Regions from separate parts of the Oceanimonas sp. MB9 genome, predicted to be linked through region 3. Evidence: predicted binding sites of a transcription regulator. Region 3 holds the regulator's gene; each other region holds the start of a gene.

Region 1 (6,280 bases), on a different contig from region 3:
AGGCCGGGGTTGCCTTCCAGCGCCGAGATAATAGACACCACAATTTCCGGCGCCGAGGTTCCAAAGCCCACGATCACCATGCCGATCAGCAAGGGGGGCATGCCCGCATGACGGGCGGTGGCAGAGGCGCCATCCACGAAACGATCGGCACTCCACACCAGCACCGCAAGGCCCAGCAAAATGGCAGCAACAGACATCAGCATGGTGATTTCCCCCCATGAACAGGGGCAGACAGAAGAAATGACAGGCAAGACATGTTCATAAGCGCTCTTGGGGCGGGACACGACAACCAAGACGCACCATCTCCCGCCCGGTGGATGGTTGCGTCTCGAGTCTCATCAATCCGTCAGGACACGACTGCCATAAGCCTTTGGCTCAGAGATTGTTGACAGCCGTTTCGGCGGTTGCCGAACGATTACTCCCTCAAGAGGCGCATATTGTGACAGCTTGCGCCCGGCAATAAAAGGGGCACCGACCACACTCGTTCACATCCATGAACGGCACCAGGCTCAAGCATTGGCGAGCACACGCGCTACGCCGCCAAACAACTGCTCAATCTCTCCTGGAGTGGAGATAAAGGGCGGGCCAAACTGCAGGGTGTCTCCGCCAAAGCGCACATAATAGCCCGCCTGCCACAGTGCAATGGCCAGCTCCATGGGCCGGCGCGCCGGCTCGCCCGGGTATGACGCCAGCTGCACCGCTCCGGCCAGGCCGCAGTTGCGAATGTCCACTACATGGGGCAGTCCTCTGAGCCGATGGATCTGCTCCGCGAACACCGGCATCAGCGCCCGCACCCTGCCCGGCATCTCCTCTTCAACGAGAATATCAAGCGACGCCATGGCGGCGGCGCAGGCCAGGGGATGGCCGGAATAGGTATAGCCATGAGGGAACTCCACCATGTAGTCCGGCCCCGGCTGCGCCATAAAGGCCTGATAAATATGCTCCCTGGCGATGACCGCCCCCATGGGCACCACCCCGTTGGTGAGCTGCTTGGCCAGGTTCATGATGTCAGGTACCACGCCGAAAAAATCGGCGCCGAACAGTTCGCCCATGCGGCCCAGGCCGGTGATCACCTCGTCGAAAATCAGCAGAATATCGTGTCGATGGCAAATATCCCGCAACCGCTGCAAATAGCCCACCGGCGGCACAATGACACCGGCCGAGCCGGACATGGGCTCCACGATCACCGCCGCGATATTGGAGGCGTCGTGCAGCTCAATCAGCCGTAGCAAATGATCGGCCAGCTCCGCGCCCTGTTCGGGCTGGCCCCGGCTGAAGGCGTTTTCCGCCAGCAAGGTGTGAGGCAGGTGATCCGCGTCCACCAGCTGACCGTAGTGCTTGCGGTTGGCGCCGATTCCCCCCAGGCTGGTGCCGCCCATGTTCACCCCGTGATACCCCCTGGCCCGACCAATGAGCCGGGTCTTTTCCGGCTTGCCGCGGGCACGCCAGTAGGCCCGGGCCATTTTCAGGGCGGTGTCGGCACACTCGGAGCCGGAGTTGGTAAAAAACACGCGGTTAAGGTCGGCGGGCGCCAGCGCCGCCAATCGTTCGGCCAGCGCAAAGGCCAGGGGATGGCCGGTCTGAAACCCGGGGGCATAATCCAGGGTATGCAGCTGACGATGAATGGCTTCAATGATTTTCGGGTGTTTGTGCCCCAGGCCGGTGCACCACAGCCCGGAGAGGCTGTCGAACAGCCGGCGGCCGTCCACATCGGTAAAATAGGCACCGTCCGCCCCGGCCAGCAGCCGGGGCGCGGCCTTGAAGGCCCGGTTGCCGGTAAAGGGCATCCAGAAGGCGTCCAGGCTGAGCCGGCGCGCTACTTCCTGCTGGTCGTCTGCATCTGTCAGGGGATTCATCACTGGCTCCCACCGCCATTATCGCTCCTACCACTATGGCCGATAAATGCCAGGATGAGCACCCAGTGCCGACGTTAAATGCAAGTTCCGCTCGCTGCCACTGCGCCCGTGCCATGCTTTCGATGGTACCGGCTGAAAGTGGCGAACGGCATCACTCCCCTTCCAGCTCGCGAATGCGGGCCTTGAGCCGGGCCACTTCCGCCTCCAGCTCGGCGATACGGGCCTGAGCGTCCCCTGCCGGCGTCACCGGGGCCGATGGCTCGGTCACCGGAGCATCGCCAAAGAGGTGGGCATAGCGCGATTCCCGCTTGCCGGGCTGTCGCTCCAGCTTGACCACAAAGGGGCCCTTTTCCATCAGGCTGTGCAGGCAGTCGTCCACCTCGCTGACATCGCCAAACGGATGCAGGCGGGCGCAGCGGCTGCGCAGCTCCCCCGGGGTTTGCGGGCCACGCAGCAGCAGCTCGCAGACAATGGCCAGCTCACCGGCGCTGAATTGCAGCTCGCCAAACTCGGTGTTACAGAAGCGATGCTGATACTTGGCGGCACGGGCGTTAAAACCGGCCACGTTGTTCACCAGACGACGGGCCCCCAGCGTGTTGAGCACCGACTGCACGTCGCGCTCGGCGAGGCTCATCACCGGATCCCGGTTGCTTTTCTGGTTGCAGGCGTTAACCAGTGAATTGAGGGTAAGCGGATAGACATCGGGAGTGGACACCTGTTTTTCAATCAGGCAGCCAATCACGCGTTGCTCGAGGGCAGAGAGTTTTTCCATAACCAGGCTCCTTGTGTTCTGCCTAAAGACTACCGGACAACCCTCAAAACACCAGCATTTTCCGTCGCTTACTGCGTTTCTTAGCGCCTTTCCATGGCGCCGATGCTGCCACAGGCCGCGCGCATGGCCGCCGAAACCCCGCGATTACCAGCACGCCGCCGCCTTCTGTGAGCCGGCAGTGGCAGACCCATTGGCACAAATTTTGCCTCGATACTCGCGCTAACAGGATCCGCTTTGGTGCAACCCAGTCTCACGCCGCACCAAAGCGGGCAACGTCATAATCAGGTGGCGGGTGCTAAGGTAAATCATGCTGCATTTCGGTGCAGGCGACCCTATCTGGGGCACCGGTCACCGTTACGGAGGAAATCGCGTGGAATCAATCAGCAGCGCTATCGGCGAGCTGTCGCAAAGTGCCAACACAATGTTCATCCTGCTGGGGGCCATACTGGTGTTTGCCATGCATGCCGGGTTTGCCTTTCTGGAGGTGGGCACCGTCAGGCGCAAGAACCAGGTCAATGCCCTGGCCAAGATCATGAGCGATTTTGGCTTTTCGGCCCTCGCCTACCTGTTTGTCGGTTACTGGCTGGCCTACGGCGTCACCTTTTATGACAGTGCCGCCGTGCTGTCCCAGAACCACGGTTACGAGCTGGTCAAATTCTTTTTCCTGATGACCTTTGCCGCCGCCATTCCGGCCATCATCTCCGGCGGCATCGCCGAGCGCGGACGTTTCTGGCCCTTCCTGATCGCCTCGGCGCTGGTGGTGGGACTGGTCTATCCGCTGTTTGAAGGCATTGCCTGGAACGGTAACCATGGCATTCAGGACTGGCTGGAAAACCGGTTTGGTGCGCCCTTTCACGATTTTGCCGGCTCCGTTGTGGTGCATGGTGTCGGAGGCTGGCTGGCGCTGGTGGCGGTGCTTTTGCTGGGCATTCGCCACGGGCGCTACAAGGGTGGGCGGCTGGTGGCTTTTCCGCCCTCCAATATTCCCTTTCTCGGCCTTGGCGCCTGGATTCTTTGCATCGGCTGGTTCGGCTTTAATGTCATGTCGGCCCAAACGCTGGATGGCATTTCCGGACTGGTGGCGGTCAACAGCCTGATGGCCATGGTCGGTGGCATCATCAGCGCCCTGATCGCCGGCCGCAACGACCCCGGATTTATCCATAACGGCCCCCTGGCCGGGCTGGTGGCGGTTTGCGCCGGATCCGATGTCATGCATCCCCTTGGTTCATTGCTGGTGGGTGGCGTCGCCGGGGTACTCTTTGTCTGGGCCTTCACTCAGGCCCAGAACCGCTGGAAAATCGACGACGTGCTGGGGGTCTGGCCCCTGCATGGACTGTGTGGCCTCTGGGGCGGCATTGCCGCGGGCATTTTCGGCAGCGAGGCGCTGGGTGGCCTGGGCGGCGTCAGCCTGATGTCCCAGTTGCTGGGCTCACTGCTGGGGGTCGCCATTGCCCTGCTGGGAGGCCTTGTCATCTACGGCCTGATCAAGGTTCTGGTGGGATTGCGGCTGGATGCCGAGCAGGAATATAACGGCGCGGATCTGAGCATTCACCGCATTGAGTCCAGCTCCGACGACCGTTAACACCACGTCAGGCCTTGTGCCCTGAACAACCGGCCCGGCACCGTCTTAGGCCGGTTGTTTATGACTGGCGATGCGAGGGAGTGGCCACCACCGCGGTCGCTTCCTCCAAGGTCTGGCGCCGCCTGCTTATGCCGCCACCGGATTGTCCTCCAGCGGGGGCAGGCCATGAGCGGCCCGGGCCCGGTTGCAGGCGCCCTCGGCGTCATAGGCCTCAAAATCCCGGCAGGGGCCGGGACGATTTTCATAAATGGAGCAGGACACGCAGCCGCCCACCTCCCCTTCCAGCGCCACACAACGGGGCGATGGCTGGTTGGTGCCACGCATGGCCAGACGGGTAAAAGACACCGGCTCGGTCAGAGGCTCGGGCACGGCAAAGTCGCTGTGCACTTCTCCCCAGTAAAAAGACACACGAAAAAACGCACAGCAGGCGCCGCAATTCAAACAGGTATTGCCACCACTCATTAACGCCTTACCTCCAGGCAAAACCAAAACAGTGACGAAAACAGCAACAATGAAAAACGGGAAAGACCCCGTGACGGGAACAACGGAAAAGAAACTGGCGAACGGGTCGACTGCCCGACGCGACGTGCCGGTGGAAACTCCCAGGCTGGAAAAAAAGGGCGATATGAATAAATCGAAATCGGTCGGCAGGCAAGGGGACAAACACGAAAAGGCGAAAAAAATACCAGTTTCTGCTGCCGTCACTCCCGCCATGTTAAAAAATTGTGCGCTTGCGCAAACAATGAAAAACAACCGTTGAGTTTGGCTCAGGGCCGCCGTTCAATACGACCTCGGTCGTTTTCTTCGAGCCACAAAAACAGGGAAATGTTGTATGAAGCTGACTCACAAGGTGGGGCTCACCGCCGCCGCCGTATTGCTGATCACCGTTGGTTTGTTGTCCTGGCTGCAACTTTCGCAGGTGCGGGACAGCCTGCGCCAGCAAACCGCCGCCACCGTTCATGAAACCAGCTCCACCCTGGCGCACCAGATAGAAAACTGGCTGAACGGCAAGCTGGGTCTGATCGACATGGCGGCACAACAAATCAACGGCAACTTCAGCCGTGAGCAAGTGCAGCACACCTTTGATCTGCCGCTGCTCAGGGAAGAATTCATGCTGATTTTCGGCGGCCTGGAAAGCGAAGCAGGACGGGCCATTTCCAACACCCCAGAGTGGAACCCTGCCGGCTGGGACGCCCGCCAGCGCCCCTGGTACACCGTGGCCCGAAACGCCTCCAGAGCTTCGCTCACCGAGCCCTATGCCGACGCCAGCACCGGTGACATTCTGATTTCCGCGGTAGCCAAAATTACCGATAACGGCCGTTTTCTGGGAGCCTTTGGCGGCGATCTCAGCCTGAAATCCATTGCCGATGCGATTAACGTGATCGATTTCAACGGCGCCGGCCACGCCTTTCTGGTGACCCGGTCCGGCAACATCATCTCCCACCCCGACACCGCCCTCAACGGCCGTCCGCTGAGCGATCTGTTTGACGGCAGCACGCCCGAGATCAGCGCCGAACTCAGCACCCATGCTCTCAACGGCGCCCCCCACTGGGTGACCTTTACTCCCCTTGAGGGCCTGCAGGGTGCCAACTGGTATATCGGCGTAGCCCTGGACGAAAGCATTGTCATGGCGCGGGCCGACAGGCTGCAATGGCAGTCCCTGCTCATCGCCGCCATAGGCGTTGCCGTCAGCCTGGTGATCCTGGTGCTGTTGATGACCAGCCAGCTCAAGCCGCTGGGTGGCCTGCACCGCTCCCTGGCCGACATCAACAGCGGCGAAGGCGACCTGACCCGACGCCTGCCCATCGTCAGAAAAGACGAATTCGCCCTAGTTGCCGGCGAGTTCAACGGTTTTCTGGCCCACCTGCAGCAGTTGATCGGTAATGTGATGAGCAGTGCCCATACCCTGAAGTCACGCATCGCCGAAACCTCGGTACAGTCGGAGCAGGCCGAGCAACAGCTGCAACTGCAATTGCAGGAGCTGGATCAGCTGGCTACCGCCATGCATGAAATGGCCGCGACCGCCAACGACGTGGCCCGCCACGCTCAGAATGCCGCCGAGGCCGCCAA
Region 2 (6,280 bases), on a different contig from region 3:
GGGTGTCGGGGTGCAGGTGGGCCCGAGGCTCGGTGGCCGCCGCCATCAGCCGTGCCACATGGCCGGTGCGGCTCATGGTGTGCCACTGATCCCGCAGCCGGCCGGTATTGAGCAGTAACGCCCGGGTGCCGGGGCCGGCCTGCGGCGCCGCCGTCCGCAGCCGCGCCCGGCCATCGGCGGTGGCAAAGCGGCCATCGGCAAACAGCCGGACCGGGCCGCCGTGCTGACCCGCCAGGGGCCAGCTCAACGGGCGCAGGGCGTCGTAGTCGGCATCGCTCAGGGTGCCGAGCGCCCCCAGGTTGAACAGCCGCTCGCCCCGGTTTTCAAAACCGGAAAGGGCGGCGTGTTCACGAAAAATGGCGGCGGGGGAGTCAAAGTCAAAGGCACCGGTAAAGCCCATGGCGCGTGCCACCCGGCACAGGGCCCACCAGTCCGGTTTGGCGGCACCCGGAGCCGCGCGAAAGGGGCGCTGGCGGGAGATGATGCGTGTCGAGTTGGTGACGGTGCCGTCCTTTTCGCCCCAGCCGGCGGCGGGCAGCAGCACGTCGGCCAGCCGGGCGGTGTCGGTGGCGGGGCTGATGTCGGAGACGATCAGCAGCTCGCAGCGGGCCAGGGCACGACGGGCCCGGGCACTGTCGGGCAGCGACACCGCCGGGTTGGTGCCCATCACCCACAACGCCTTGATTTCACCCCGCTCCAGCGCCGCCATCATGTCCATGGCCTTGTGCCCGGGCCCCTGGGCCAGGCGCTCGGTACCCCAGAAGCGGGCTACCCTGTCCCGGTTGGCGGGGGCAAAGTCCATGTGGGCCGCCAGCTGGTTGGCCAGTCCCCCCACCTCGCGTCCGCCCATGGCGTTGGGCTGGCCGGTCAGTGAAAAGGGCGCCGCGCCCGGCTTGCCGATACGGCCGGTGAGCAGGTGGCAATTGATGATGGCGCCGGCGTTGTGGGTGCCCTGGAGCGACTGATTGATGCCCATGCAGAACAGGGTCAGGGTTTGGGGGTGGGCCTGGAACAGGCGATAGAAATGCAGCAGCCGTTCCAGGCTCAGGCCGGTGGTGTCGGCTACTTGCTCGGGGGCGAACTCGGGCGCGGACAGCTGTTGCCGCAGTTCGTCCAGGCCCGCCACATGCCGAGTGACGAAATCCCGATCGATGGCCCCCTGCTCGAGCAGATAGCGGGCCAGGCCGTTGAACAACGCCAGATCCGAGCCCGGGGTGATGGCCAGGTGCAGATCCGCCTGACGGGCGGTGGCGGTGGCCCTGGGGTCGATCACGATCCATTGCTGGCGCGGCTTGGCGGCCCGGGCGGCTTCCAGCCGGCGAAACAGGACCGGATGGGTCCATGCGGTATTGGCGCCGGCGATCACCACCAGCTCGGCCTCGTCGATGTCGTCGTAGCAGGCGGGCACCGCATCCTCGCCAAAGGCGTACTGGTGGGCGGCGACGGCGGACGACATGCACAGCCGGGAGTTGGTGTCGATATTGGCCGAGCCGATAAAGCCCTTCATCAGCTTGTTGGCCACATAGTAGTCTTCGGTCAGCATCTGGCCCGAGCCGTAAAAGGCCACCGCCTCTGGGCCGTGCTGCTCGATAATGTCGTTCAGGCGCAGGGCGATGTGCTCGATCGCCGCCGGCCAGTCCACTTCCTTTCCCTTGAGCCTGGGGTAGAGCAGGCGACTGGGCAGGCGCTGGCTTTCCGTCAGTGCCGTGCCCTTCACACAGAGGGCACCCCGGTTGGCGGGATGACGTTTATCGCCCTGTACGGCGCCTTGCTGGTCGACCCGTATGCCGCAGCCAACGCCGCAATAGGGACAGGTGGTCTCAGTGAAAGCTGTCATCGTGGCCCTGCAAAACATAAAAAGATGGTTCATCTCATCAGCAAGGGCCGTGCCATTTTTATAAATGTTTACTTATCAATTGTTTATGTTTCTACGCAAAAGACGTGCTGCACCAATACAAGGCAGGCGCCCGGCGTGGTGCAGCGGCTCAGGGCGCCATGGAGCCGGTCCAGGTGCGTATAAAACCCTGCTTGTCGAGGGGATCCAGTGCCGGCAGCAGTGCCGGGGTGAGGGGAATGGGGGTGACCGGTCCCTCGGGGCGCACGGTCAGCCCGGCTTCGGGGGTAAACAGCGGCAGCAGGCCACCGTCGGCCAGCGCCGCCTGGCCGACGGGGGACAGCATAAAGTCGAGCAGCTCGCCCGCCAGTTGTGGCTGCCGGGCATAGCGGGAAATCAGCGCCAGGCGCATCAACAGCAGGCTGTAGTCCCGGGGAGCCACCGCCGCCAGCTGGGGATGGTTGTCGACGGCGGCGGCCACATAAGAGCCCAGCAGGTTATAGCCCAGCACGGCCCGGCCTTCGGCCAGCTCGGTGAGCATTTGGTTGCTGCTTTCACTCAGGCGTACCGACAGGCCGCCAAAGGCTTCCAGCAGCCGGCCGTAGCTTTCCCCCTGCTGGCTGTCCTGGGTGGCCAGCAAATAGCCCACGCCGCTCTGGGTGATGTCATAGGCGCGAATACGGCCCTGAAAACGCGCGGGATCCCGGCGCAGCAGGGCCAGCAGCTCCTGGCGGCTGCGGGGCAGGGCATGAGGGCCCAGCAGATCGCGGTTGAATACCATGACCACCGGCTCCACGGTCAGGGCGAACAGCTCATGCCGCCAGTGCACGCCGGCGGGCAGGGCATCGGTGCGGTCGGAGTGCCAGGGCCGAGCATGGCCGTCGTTGACCAGTTTAAGCTGCAGATCCATGGCCGAGCTCAGCAACAGATCGGCCGGTGAGTCCCTGCCTTCTTCCAGAAAGCGCTGATACAGCTGCTGGGAATTGAAGTCCACAAAGACAATGGCCACGTCGGGCCGGCGACGCTGAAAGGCCTGCAGCAGGGGCGCCATGTGCTGGTAGTCGGTGGCGCTATAGAGCACCAGTTGCGTTTGCTCCACCCCGGTGGCGGGCAGCCGTATGCTTTGTTCCGCCCACGCCGTCGGCAGCAGGCATAACAGCAGCAGGATCAGCCAGTTCACAGCCAGGCCTCCGTGCCAAAACGAATTTCCACCGTCAGGCCGTGAGGGTGGTTATCGGTGAGGCGAATGCGGGCATGATGGTGCTCGGCCACGTCCCGGGCGATGGCCATGCCCAGGCCGCTGCCGTGATGGCGGCTGGCGGTGCCTCGGTAAAAACGTTCAAACACCCTTTCTTTCTCCTGGTCGGCAATGCCCGGGCCCGAATCCCGAATGCAAATGCAGCCGTCGGCACCCACGGCGATCTCCACCAGGCCGTCGGCCGGACTGTGGGCCACGGCGTTTTCGATCAGGTTGTTGAGCATCTGGGTCAGGGCAAAGGCGTCGCCGCGCAGTTGCCGCTCCGCCGGCGCCGGCACAAAGGCCAGTTCCACGCCCCGATGCAGGGCCTGGACCGCCAGCTCCATGCACACCTGCCGTACCAGGGCGTTGAGCGCCACCGGCTCCGGCTCGCGGCTGTGAAAGCGGTGATCGAGCAGCGCCTGATTGAGCAGGTGACGCACCGTTAAAGACAGCTGATCGCATTGCTCCACCAGTTGCGCCAGCAGTCGTTGCCGACGGCCGTTATCGGCCTCGTCTCGCGCGTTTTCGCACAGGGCCCGCAGGGTGGCCAGGGGCGTGCGCAGCTGATGGGCGGCCACCGAGGTATAGGACTCCACCCGTTCCAGCAGGGCTTGCTGGCGGGCGATAAAGTCGTTGATGGTGTCGAGCAGGGGCAGGGTTTCTTTCGGCACCGGCAGCGCCAGGGGGGTCAGATCCCGGGGCGAGCGCCGGGACAGGGCGCGGGCCAGCTGCCGAAACGGACTAAAGGCGTAATAGATGCCCAGCCACAGCAGACCCAGGGCCACCGCCAGTACCGCCAGCATCAGCTCCAGGGCCGGATGCAGCATGGCCTCGGCCATGGCGTCCCGGGCCAGCCGGGTCTGGGCCAGCTCGATCACGATTTCGTCCTGGGGCAGGCGCTCGGTGTTGAGTCGCACCAGCCGGGCCACACGAATGGCCTCATCCTGATACGTGAGGTTGAAAAAATCCGGCCTGGCTTGCGTCAGGGCTTGCTCCTCCGGGGCGCGGGGCGGCGGGGCGGGCAGGTCCGGGTAGCCGGTCAGTACCTCGCCGTTGACGCTGATGCGGTAAAACACCCTGTCCTGCGGGGCCTGGGCCAGGGTGGCAAAGGCCGCCACCGGCAGATCCACGGCAAAGCCCTGGCCGGTGTGGCGCACCGACTGGCCCAGTTGCAGTATGGCGCTGTTCAGCATCATGTCGTAACTGCGATCGGCGGTGCGGCGGGCATAATTGTGCATCAGCGCCAGTGCCAGCAGTGCCAGTACCGTCAGCACCACGCCGCTCAGCACCAGCAGCCGGCGGCGCAGGGCCGGGTGGTGCACGTCGTCCGTCGGGGTCATGGCTGGCTGTTTTCCGTCTGCACATGGGCGACATAACCCAGGCCGCGCAGGGTCTGAATGCGCACCGAACTGCCCGCCAGTTTCTTGCGCAGCCGGGCCACATAGAGCTCAATGGCGTTGGCCGAAGGGGTTTCGTCGGCATTGAACAGCCGGTCGGTGAGCTCTTCCTTGCTCATGACCCGTTCCAGCCCTGAGAGAAAGATCTCCAGCAGGCGGAACTCCCGGTTCACCAGTCCGCAGGGCTCGCCCGCAATGGTGACCGTCTTGGCGGTGCGGTTGAACACCAGGTTGCCGTGCTCGCTCACGTCCGAGGCATAACCCTGGCGGCGGCGCAGCAGGGCCCGCACCCGGGCTTCCAGCTCGCCAAAGTCAAAGGGCTTGGCCAGGTAGTCGTCGGCGCCGGAATCCAGCAGCTTGATGCGATCGTTGATGCCGTCCCGGGCTGTCAGGATCAGCACCGGCGTGGTGTTCTTGCGCTGGCGCAGCTCCGTCAGCAGGGCGTCGCCGTCCAGGCCCGGCAGGTTGAGATCGAGAATGATCAGGTCCACCTGTTGGTGGCGCAACCAGTCGGCGGCCTGGCGGCCATTGTCAATCAGATCGGTGCCGTGGCCCAGCTTCTGCAGCCGCTCGGCAATGGCCTCGCCCAGCACGGTGGTATCTTCGATCACGAGAATGCGCATTTATTGTGGCCCCTTCCTTGCTCATGACAGCCTGGTGACAGCTTTGGGCAGTAGCATAGGCAAATGTAAAGCCCTTGTTAACAACCTTCGGTTTGGCGACAAGCGGCTGGCTTCACCTGGCCGAGAGTGTGCCATGGAACCCCAAACAAGGAGAACTGTTATGAAGCTGCATTCCCTGACCAAAGCCCTGCTGGGCGCCGGCCTGCTGATGATGACGGGTACCGCCAGTGCCGAATTTACCCTCGACAAGCCGGAGTGCATTGCGCCGGCCAAGCCGGGCGGTGGTTTTGACCTGACCTGCCGCATTCTGACCAACGGCCTGGACAAGTCCGGCCTGCTCAATGAGCCGATGCGAGTGACCTTTATGCCCGGTGGCGTGGGCGCCGTGGCCTACACCCACATGAACAGCAACCGCCGTGAAGACAACAACGCCGTGGTGGCGTTCAGCTCCGGCTCTTCCCTCAACCTGGCCCTGAGCAAGTTCGGCCGGGATCTGGACGTGGATGACGCCCGCTGGGTGGGCTCCATCGGCACCGACTATGGCGCCATTATCGTCAAGGCCGACGCGCCCTGGCAAAGCCTGGAGGAGCTGGCGGCGGATCTCAAGGCCAACCCGAACAAGTTGGTGTTTGGCGCCGGCGGCACCGTGGGCAGTCAGGACTGGATGAAGGCGGCCTTCCTGTATCGCAGCCTGGGGTTGGATCCGCGCGCCATGCGCTATGTGGCCTATGAGGGCGGCGGCGACGCCATGGCGGCGGTGCTGGGCAACCACATTCAGGTGTATCCGGGGGATGTGTCCGAGATCAAGGGCCAGCTGGACGCCGGCATAGTGCGGGTGCTGGCGGTGATGGCGCCGGAGCGGCTGGAGGGCGACTTTGCCGGCATTCCCACCGCCACCGAGCAGGGTTTCGACATGGAATGGCCCATCATGCGCGGCTTCTACATGGCACCCGATGCCTCCGACGAGGCTTACGGCTACTGGGTGCAGCAGTTCAACGAACTCTATCAGAACGATGCCTTTGCCCAGGTGCGCGACCATCAGGGGCTGTTCCCGCTGTCCATGTCCGGTGCCGAGTATGAAGCCTATGTGAAGGCGGAAATCGAGAAGTTTCAGAACCTGTCCCGAGAAATGGGACTGCTCAGATAAGGAGTGGCGTCATGGCGGATCGTTGTTTTTCGCTGGCGC
Region 3 (6,280 bases):
ATCAGCGTGGCCAGCCCCAGGAAGGACAACAGGCCGACGGTGTCGGTGATGGTGGTCAGGGCCATGGAGCCGGCCAGGGCCGGATCGATATTGAAGCGTTTCATGATAAGCGGAATGCTGGCGCCGGCCAGGCCCGCCACCGACAGGTTGATAAACATGGCGGCGGCGATCACCAGGCCGATCTCCCAGCTGCCTTTCCATAGCGCCACTACCACGGATATCGCCACCGCCCACAGCATGCCGTTAAGCAGACCCACCAACGCCTCCTTGGTCAGTAGCCAGCGGGCGTTGCTGTCGCCGATATGGCCCACCGCCATGCCTCGAATCACCAGCGCCAGGGTCTGGTTGCCGGCAATGCCGCCCATGGACGGCACTATGGTCATCAGAATGGCCAGGGTGGCCAGCTGGGACAGGGTTTCCTCAAACATGTTGGATACGCTGGCGGCCACCAGCGCCGAGCCGAGGTTGATGGTCAGCCAGAAGGAGCGGCGGCGCGCGCTGGTGAGCACGGGGGCAAAGGTGTCCTCGTCGTCGTCCATCTTGGCCATACCCATCATGGAGTGCTCGCCTTCTTCTCGAATGATGTCGACCACGTCGTCGATGGTGATGCGCCCGAGCAGCAGGTTGTTTTCATCCACCACCGGCGCCGACAGCCAGTCATGGCGCTCAAACAGGTTGGCCACCTCGGTGTCGGTCATGGTCAGGGGAATGGCTTCCACCGAGGTGTCCATGGCCTCGGCCACCGTGGTGGTGGGAGACTGTACCACCAGGCTGGCGAGGGAAATGTCTCCCAGCAGACGGTTGTGCGGATCCACCACATAGAGGGTGTCGGTGCCTTCCGGCAGCTCGCTGTGCAGGCGCAGGTAGCGCAGCACCACGTCTATGGTGACATCGGGGCGCAGGCTGATGAATTCGGTGTTCATCAGCGAGCCGGCGGTGTCTTCCGGATAGGACAGCGCCAGCTCGGCACGCTGGCGATCCTGCTCGTCCATTTCGGTGAGCACCTGGTTGAACAGCTGCTCGGGCAGATCCCGCAGTACATAGGCCAGATCGTCCGACTCCATATCCTCCAGGGCGATGGCCAGCTTTTCCGGCTCCATCAGCCGAATGATGCCGTCGCGCACCTCTTCCGACAGCTCTTCCAGGATCTCGCCGTAATCGTCCGGATCGATCAGCTGCCAGAGCACCTTTCGGCTGGGAGCGGGTGAAGATTCCAGCAACCAGGCCACGTCCCCCGGGCGCATCTGCTGCAGCATGCGGCGCACGTGCACAAACATGCCGCTGTTGAGGGCCTGGGTGACCGCCTCGAGGTGGTCCGTGGTGCCGGTTTGATCGGTGGGCTCGGTCATGGGGGCGGATCCGTCGGGTTATTCCGACTCGTTAAAACGATCCGCCACCAGCCGGGCCACGGCATTCATGGCGGCTTCCGCTTCCGGGCCCTCGGCCACCACGCGAATGGCGTGTCCCTGGGCCGTTTCCAGCATCAGCAGGCCCATGACGCTGTTGGCGGGGGCCTCTTTCTGCTGGTTGCACACGGTGACTTCGGCGTCGAATTGCTGGGTCAGCTGCACCAGCTGAATGGCGGCCCGGGCGTGCAGCCCTAGCTTGTTGACGATTTGCAGGTCGCGTTCAATTTTCGGCATTGCGCTTTTCCAGAGTACGGTGACGTAGCTGCACGCTTTTGCCCATCTGGCCAAAGACCCGGGCCAGCTGTTCGGCGATGAAGACCGAACGGTGCTGACCGCCGGTGCAGCCGATGGCCACGGTGACATAGCTGCGGTTATTGCGTTCCAGGTGAGGCATCCAGGTGATCAGCAGGTTTTCCAGCTGCCACAGGTATTTCATCACCTCGGGCTGGCTGCTCAGGTAATCGGCCACCGGCTGATCCTGGCCGGTAAAGGGGCGCAGTTCGGCAATCCAGTGGGGGTTGGGCAGAAAACGGGCGTCAAACACGAAGTCGGCGTCCTTGGAAACGCCGTATTTGTAGCCAAAGGACTCGAACACCCAGTTCAATTCCTTTTCTTTCTTGCCGAGGATGCGTTCGCGAATGATTTCGCTGAGATCGTGAATGCTTAAGGACGAGGTATCGATGCGCAGGTCCGCGTCCGACGACAGTGGCGCCAGCAGATGAGTTTCTTCGCGAATGGCCTCGTCCAGGGTCAGGCTGTGGCGGGACAGCGGATGCAGCCGGCGAGTGTCCCCAAAACGGCGGATCAGCACTGAATTGTCGGCGTCGATAAAGATGCTGGAAGGCTGAACGTCATCCATGGCTCGCACCTCGGCCAGAAAGGCTTCCAGCTGCTCGGCACTGTCGGGCAGGTTGCGTACGTCTATGCTTACCGCCACCGCTCCGGGTTTGTCCCGGCGCAGCCGCACCAGCTCAGGCAGCAGCGCCACCGGCAGGTTGTCGACGCAGTAATGGCCGAGATCTTCAAGTACCCGTAAGGCCACGGTTTTGCCCGAACCGGAACGGCCACTGACGATCACCAGCTGCATCTTGCTATCCTCAGGCTGAAATCATGATTTGATAGAGTTCCTCATCGCTGCCGGCCTGACGTAATTGCCGGCACACCTGCTTGTTACTCAGTTTCTCGGCGATCAGCGACAGGGTCTTGAGGTGTTGCTTGCATTCCTGCTCCGGTACCAGCAGGGCAAACACCAGGCCCACCGGCTGGTTGTCGATGGCGTCGAATTCCACCGGCTCGGCAAAGGTAAGCAGTACGGCAGTCGCCTTGTTGTCATCACTGATCCGGCCGTGAGGAATGGCGATGCCATTGCCGATGCCGGTACTGCCCATTTTCTCTCGGGCCAGCAGACAGTCAAAAAGCGGCTGGCTGCCGATATTGAGATGTTCGGCAGCCAGCTCGCTGATAATTTCCAGAGCACGTTTTTTGCTCGTGCAGGGGACTGCACTGCGGGTGCAGCCCCTGCTGAGTATGTCGGCGACTTCCATGGTTATTTTTGCTTGAGTTTTTCTTTGTGTTTGATGATTTGACGATCCAGCTTGTCGATGAGGCTGTCGATGGCCGCATACATGTTTTCATGCTGGGAGTTGGCAAACAGCTCGCCGCCGGTGACGTTCAGCTTGGCTTCGGCGATTTGCTGCATTTTTTCCACATTAAGGATGACGTGCGCATTGGTGATGTGATCGAAATGGCGTTCCAGCCGGGTAAACTTGCTGTTCACATAATCACGCAGGGCATCGGTGATCTCGACATGGTGTCCGGTCAGATTTATTTGCATAACGTCTTCCTTCTGTCGTTGCCTTTAAACCAGGCGTTTGCGCTGATTGGAAGGGGGAATGGCCAGTGATTCCCTGTACTTGGCGATGGTTCGCCTGGCCACCTTGATCCCCTGGTCGGCCAGCAGCTGGGCAATTTTGCTGTCGCTCAGCGGCTTGGCCGGGTTTTCGGCCCCGACCAGCTTCTTGATCAGGGCGCGAATTGCCGTGGACGAACACTCACCCCCGTCGTCGGTGCCCACATGACTGGAGAAGAAATACTTGAGTTCAAACACGCCACGGGGGCTGTGCATGAACTTCTGTGTGGTCACCCGGGAGATGGTGGATTCGTGCATCTCCACCGCTTCCGCCACATGGTTCAGCACCATGGGCTTCATGGCCTCTTCTCCATATTCAAAGAATGCCTGTTGTTGTTCAACAATACAATTGGCAACCTTGAGCAGGGTCTCATTTCGGCTTTCAAGGCTCTTGAGAAACCACTTGGCGTCCTGCAGGTGATTGCGAATAAACTGGCCGTCCTCGCTGTTGCGGGGCTTGCTGGCCAGGGCCGCGTAGGTCTGGTTGAGCCGTATCTTGGGCATGGCCTCGGGGTTGAGTTCCACCACCCAGACCCCGCTGCGCTTGGTGACCACCACATCGGGAATGACGTATTCGGAGTTACCCTGAATAATGCTGCTGCCGGGGCGGGGCTCCAGTTGCTGAATCAGCGCCAGCACTTCCCTGAGCTCGTCTTCCTTGAGCTTGGTCTTGCGCTGCAGGCTGCGGTAGTCACGGTTGCCGAGCAGGTCCATGTGCTGGGCCAGCAAGGCGCGGGCTTCACTCAGCCAGGGTGTGTCGGGCGGATACTGCTCTAGCTGAATGCACAGGCATTCCTGCACGCTGCGGGCGGCCACGCCGATGGGATCGAAGTGCTGAATACGCTTGAGCACTGCTTCCACTTCGTCGGCTTCGATACCGAGCTCCTGGGCCGATACCGCTTCCAGCAGATCGTCGATACCGGCGGTGAGGTAGCCGGCGTCGTCGACGGCATCGATTATGGCCATGGCGATGGCCTGATCGGTGTCACTGAAAGGGGTCAGATTCATCTGCCAGATCAGGTAGTCCTGCAGGCTCTCGGTGGTTTCACCCTGGTAAACGCTGTCTTCCAGCCCTTCCGGCAGGCCGGCGCCGCCGCTGACCGGAGAGGCGGTGTAAACCTCCTCCCAGCTGGTGTCCATGGGCAAGTCTTCGGACAGCTGGTTGCGCTCCATGGCGGTGTCGGCGGCCATCTGCTCTTCGTTGCGGTTGTCGGCCACCTTGACGCTGTCGGCTTCCTCCTGCTCCAGCAGGGGGTTGCTGTCCAGCGCCTGCTGAATTTCCTGCTGCAGCTCCATGCTGGACAGCTGCAACAGGCGAATGGCCTGCTGCAGCTGGGGCGTCATGGTCAGCTGCTGGCCCAGACGTAACTGAAGAGTCGGCTTCATGTATGCAAACGTCCTTCCATATCAACCGCGGGTTGCGGTGCCTTCAGAGGCTGAATTGTTCGCCGAGATAAACCTTTTTGACCTGCTCGTTGGCGAGGATTTCCGTCGGTGTGCCGGCGGCGATGCGGTGCCCATGACTGACAATATAGGCCTTTTCGCACACGTCCAGGGTCTCGCGTACATTGTGATCGGTGATCAGTACGCCCAGTCCTCTGTCCCTGAGGTGCAGAATGATTTTCTTGATGTCTATCACCGAAATGGGATCCACGCCGGCAAAGGGTTCGTCGAGCAGAATAAAGCGCGGATCCGCCGCCAGCGCCCGGGCGATCTCAACCCGCCGCCGTTCGCCGCCGGACAGACTCATTCCCAGGCTGTCGCGAATATGGGTAATGTTGAATTCTTCCAGCAGCTGTTCCATTTTCTCGCTGCGGCCGTCGGCATTCAGATCCTTGCGGGTCTGCAGCACCGCCATCAGGTTGTCGGCAACGCTCAGGCGGCGAAAAATCGAGGCCTCCTGGGGCAGGTAGCCAATGCCGGAGCGGGCGCGCACGTGCATGGGCTCGTGACTGATATCCTGGCCGTCGATGGTGATGCTGCCGGCGTCCCGCTGGACCAGGCCTACAATCATGTAAAAGGAGGTGGTCTTGCCGGCACCGTTGGGGCCGAGCAGACCCACGATCTGACCGGTGTTCACGGTCAGGCTGACGTCGGCCACCACTTTGCGGCCCTTGTAGCTTTTCTGCAGGCCGCGCGCTTTCAGTATCGCCATGCTCAGTTCTTGTCCTGCTCGTCGAAATTCTGCACCTGCTCGGGCAGGAAGATGGTGGTGACCCTGTCCTTGCCGCCCTGGCTTTCGGCCTCCATCTGCTCCTTGTCGATAAAGTAGCGAATACGGTAGCCGGTGACGATGTTGTCATCCTGCTTGAGCTTGGCGTCCCGAATCAGGGTGATGGTGCGGGCGCGCATGTCGTAGTGAATTTCCCGCGCCTCGGCATGCACCGGCTTGCCGTTGTTGAGGATCTGCTCGTAGGTGGCCGGACTGCCCTTGGCGGTCATCGACTGCAGGCCCTGTTCATTGCGGATCACCACCAGCTGGTCGGCGCGCACGTCTATGCTGCCCTGCTTGACCACTACCTTGTCGATAAAGGTGACCTTGTCATCGGCCAGCTCTACCAGTTGACGGCCCGCGTCTATGGTCACCGGCTGGCGAAAGTCGCTGTCCCTGGCCTGGGCCTGACCCAGGCCGAGCAGGCCGCCAAGACTAAGGATTGAAATAAGTTGCCCGGGTTTCATTCAGTAATTCCACCGTTTGTTGATCAAGCTCGCCCAGCACACCCAGCCCCTCGGCCTGGTATTGCGGACTTTGCAGCCGCACCTGCCGGTTGGAGCGCAGCTGGTTATTGATAAAGTCCAGTTCCAGATATTCGGTGGTCAGGGTTTCCACCAGGGCATCCGGTTGCAGCCCATTGCCCACGACATTGCCGGTCAGCACGGCATTGTCGCCGGTATTGATGGTGCCGTCATCACCGCGGAGCCGCCACTGGGGCTGGCCATCGGGGGAATAGAGCAAGATAAC

The links. Region 3 encodes sigma-54, which starts transcription at its own class of promoters, with help from an activator protein. Its sites were predicted from a motif close to TGGCACNGTTTTNGCTT; they were not measured.
Region 1: OJHNALOF_RS12435 (ammonium transporter) is a predicted target of sigma-54. The motif match lies at 2,820-2,836, and genes of this name have one in related genera.
Region 2: OJHNALOF_RS03880 (nitrate reductase) is a predicted target of sigma-54. The motif match lies at 1,876-1,892, and genes of this name have one in related genera.

Annotation. Positions count from the first base shown of each region.
Region 1 is NZ_VFBE01000009.1:229,778-236,057, reverse strand. Features, by position in the region: gene OJHNALOF_RS12450 (calcium/sodium antiporter) at 1-203, opposite strand, end outside; gene OJHNALOF_RS12445 (aspartate aminotransferase family protein) at 510-1,856, opposite strand; gene OJHNALOF_RS12440 (YceH family protein) at 2,008-2,628, opposite strand; gene OJHNALOF_RS12435 (ammonium transporter) at 2,999-4,210, shown strand; gene OJHNALOF_RS12430 (YkgJ family cysteine cluster protein) at 4,337-4,672, opposite strand; gene OJHNALOF_RS12425 (hypothetical protein) at 4,722-4,970, shown strand; gene OJHNALOF_RS12420 (methyl-accepting chemotaxis protein) at 5,043-6,280, shown strand, end outside.
Region 2 is NZ_VFBE01000005.1:126,896-133,175, forward strand. Features, by position in the region: gene OJHNALOF_RS03880 (nitrate reductase) at 1-1,837, opposite strand, end outside; gene OJHNALOF_RS03885 (ABC transporter substrate-binding protein) at 1,986-3,014, opposite strand; gene OJHNALOF_RS03890 (sensor histidine kinase) at 3,011-4,414, opposite strand; gene OJHNALOF_RS03895 (response regulator transcription factor) at 4,411-5,094, opposite strand; gene OJHNALOF_RS03900 (tripartite tricarboxylate transporter substrate binding protein) at 5,255-6,241, shown strand; gene OJHNALOF_RS03905 (tripartite tricarboxylate transporter TctB family protein) at 6,253-6,280, shown strand, end outside.
Region 3 is NZ_VFBE01000008.1:43,808-50,087, forward strand. Features, by position in the region: gene mgtE (magnesium transporter) at 1-1,349, opposite strand, end outside; gene OJHNALOF_RS11015 (HPr family phosphocarrier protein) at 1,368-1,643, opposite strand; gene rapZ (RNase adapter RapZ) at 1,630-2,496, opposite strand; gene ptsN (PTS IIA-like nitrogen regulatory protein PtsN) at 2,507-2,953, opposite strand; gene hpf (ribosome hibernation promoting factor) at 2,956-3,243, opposite strand; gene OJHNALOF_RS11035 (RNA polymerase factor sigma-54) at 3,268-4,704, opposite strand; gene lptB (LPS export ABC transporter ATP-binding protein) at 4,748-5,473, opposite strand; gene lptA (lipopolysaccharide transport periplasmic protein LptA) at 5,476-5,997, opposite strand; gene lptC (LPS export ABC transporter periplasmic protein LptC) at 5,966-6,280, opposite strand, start outside.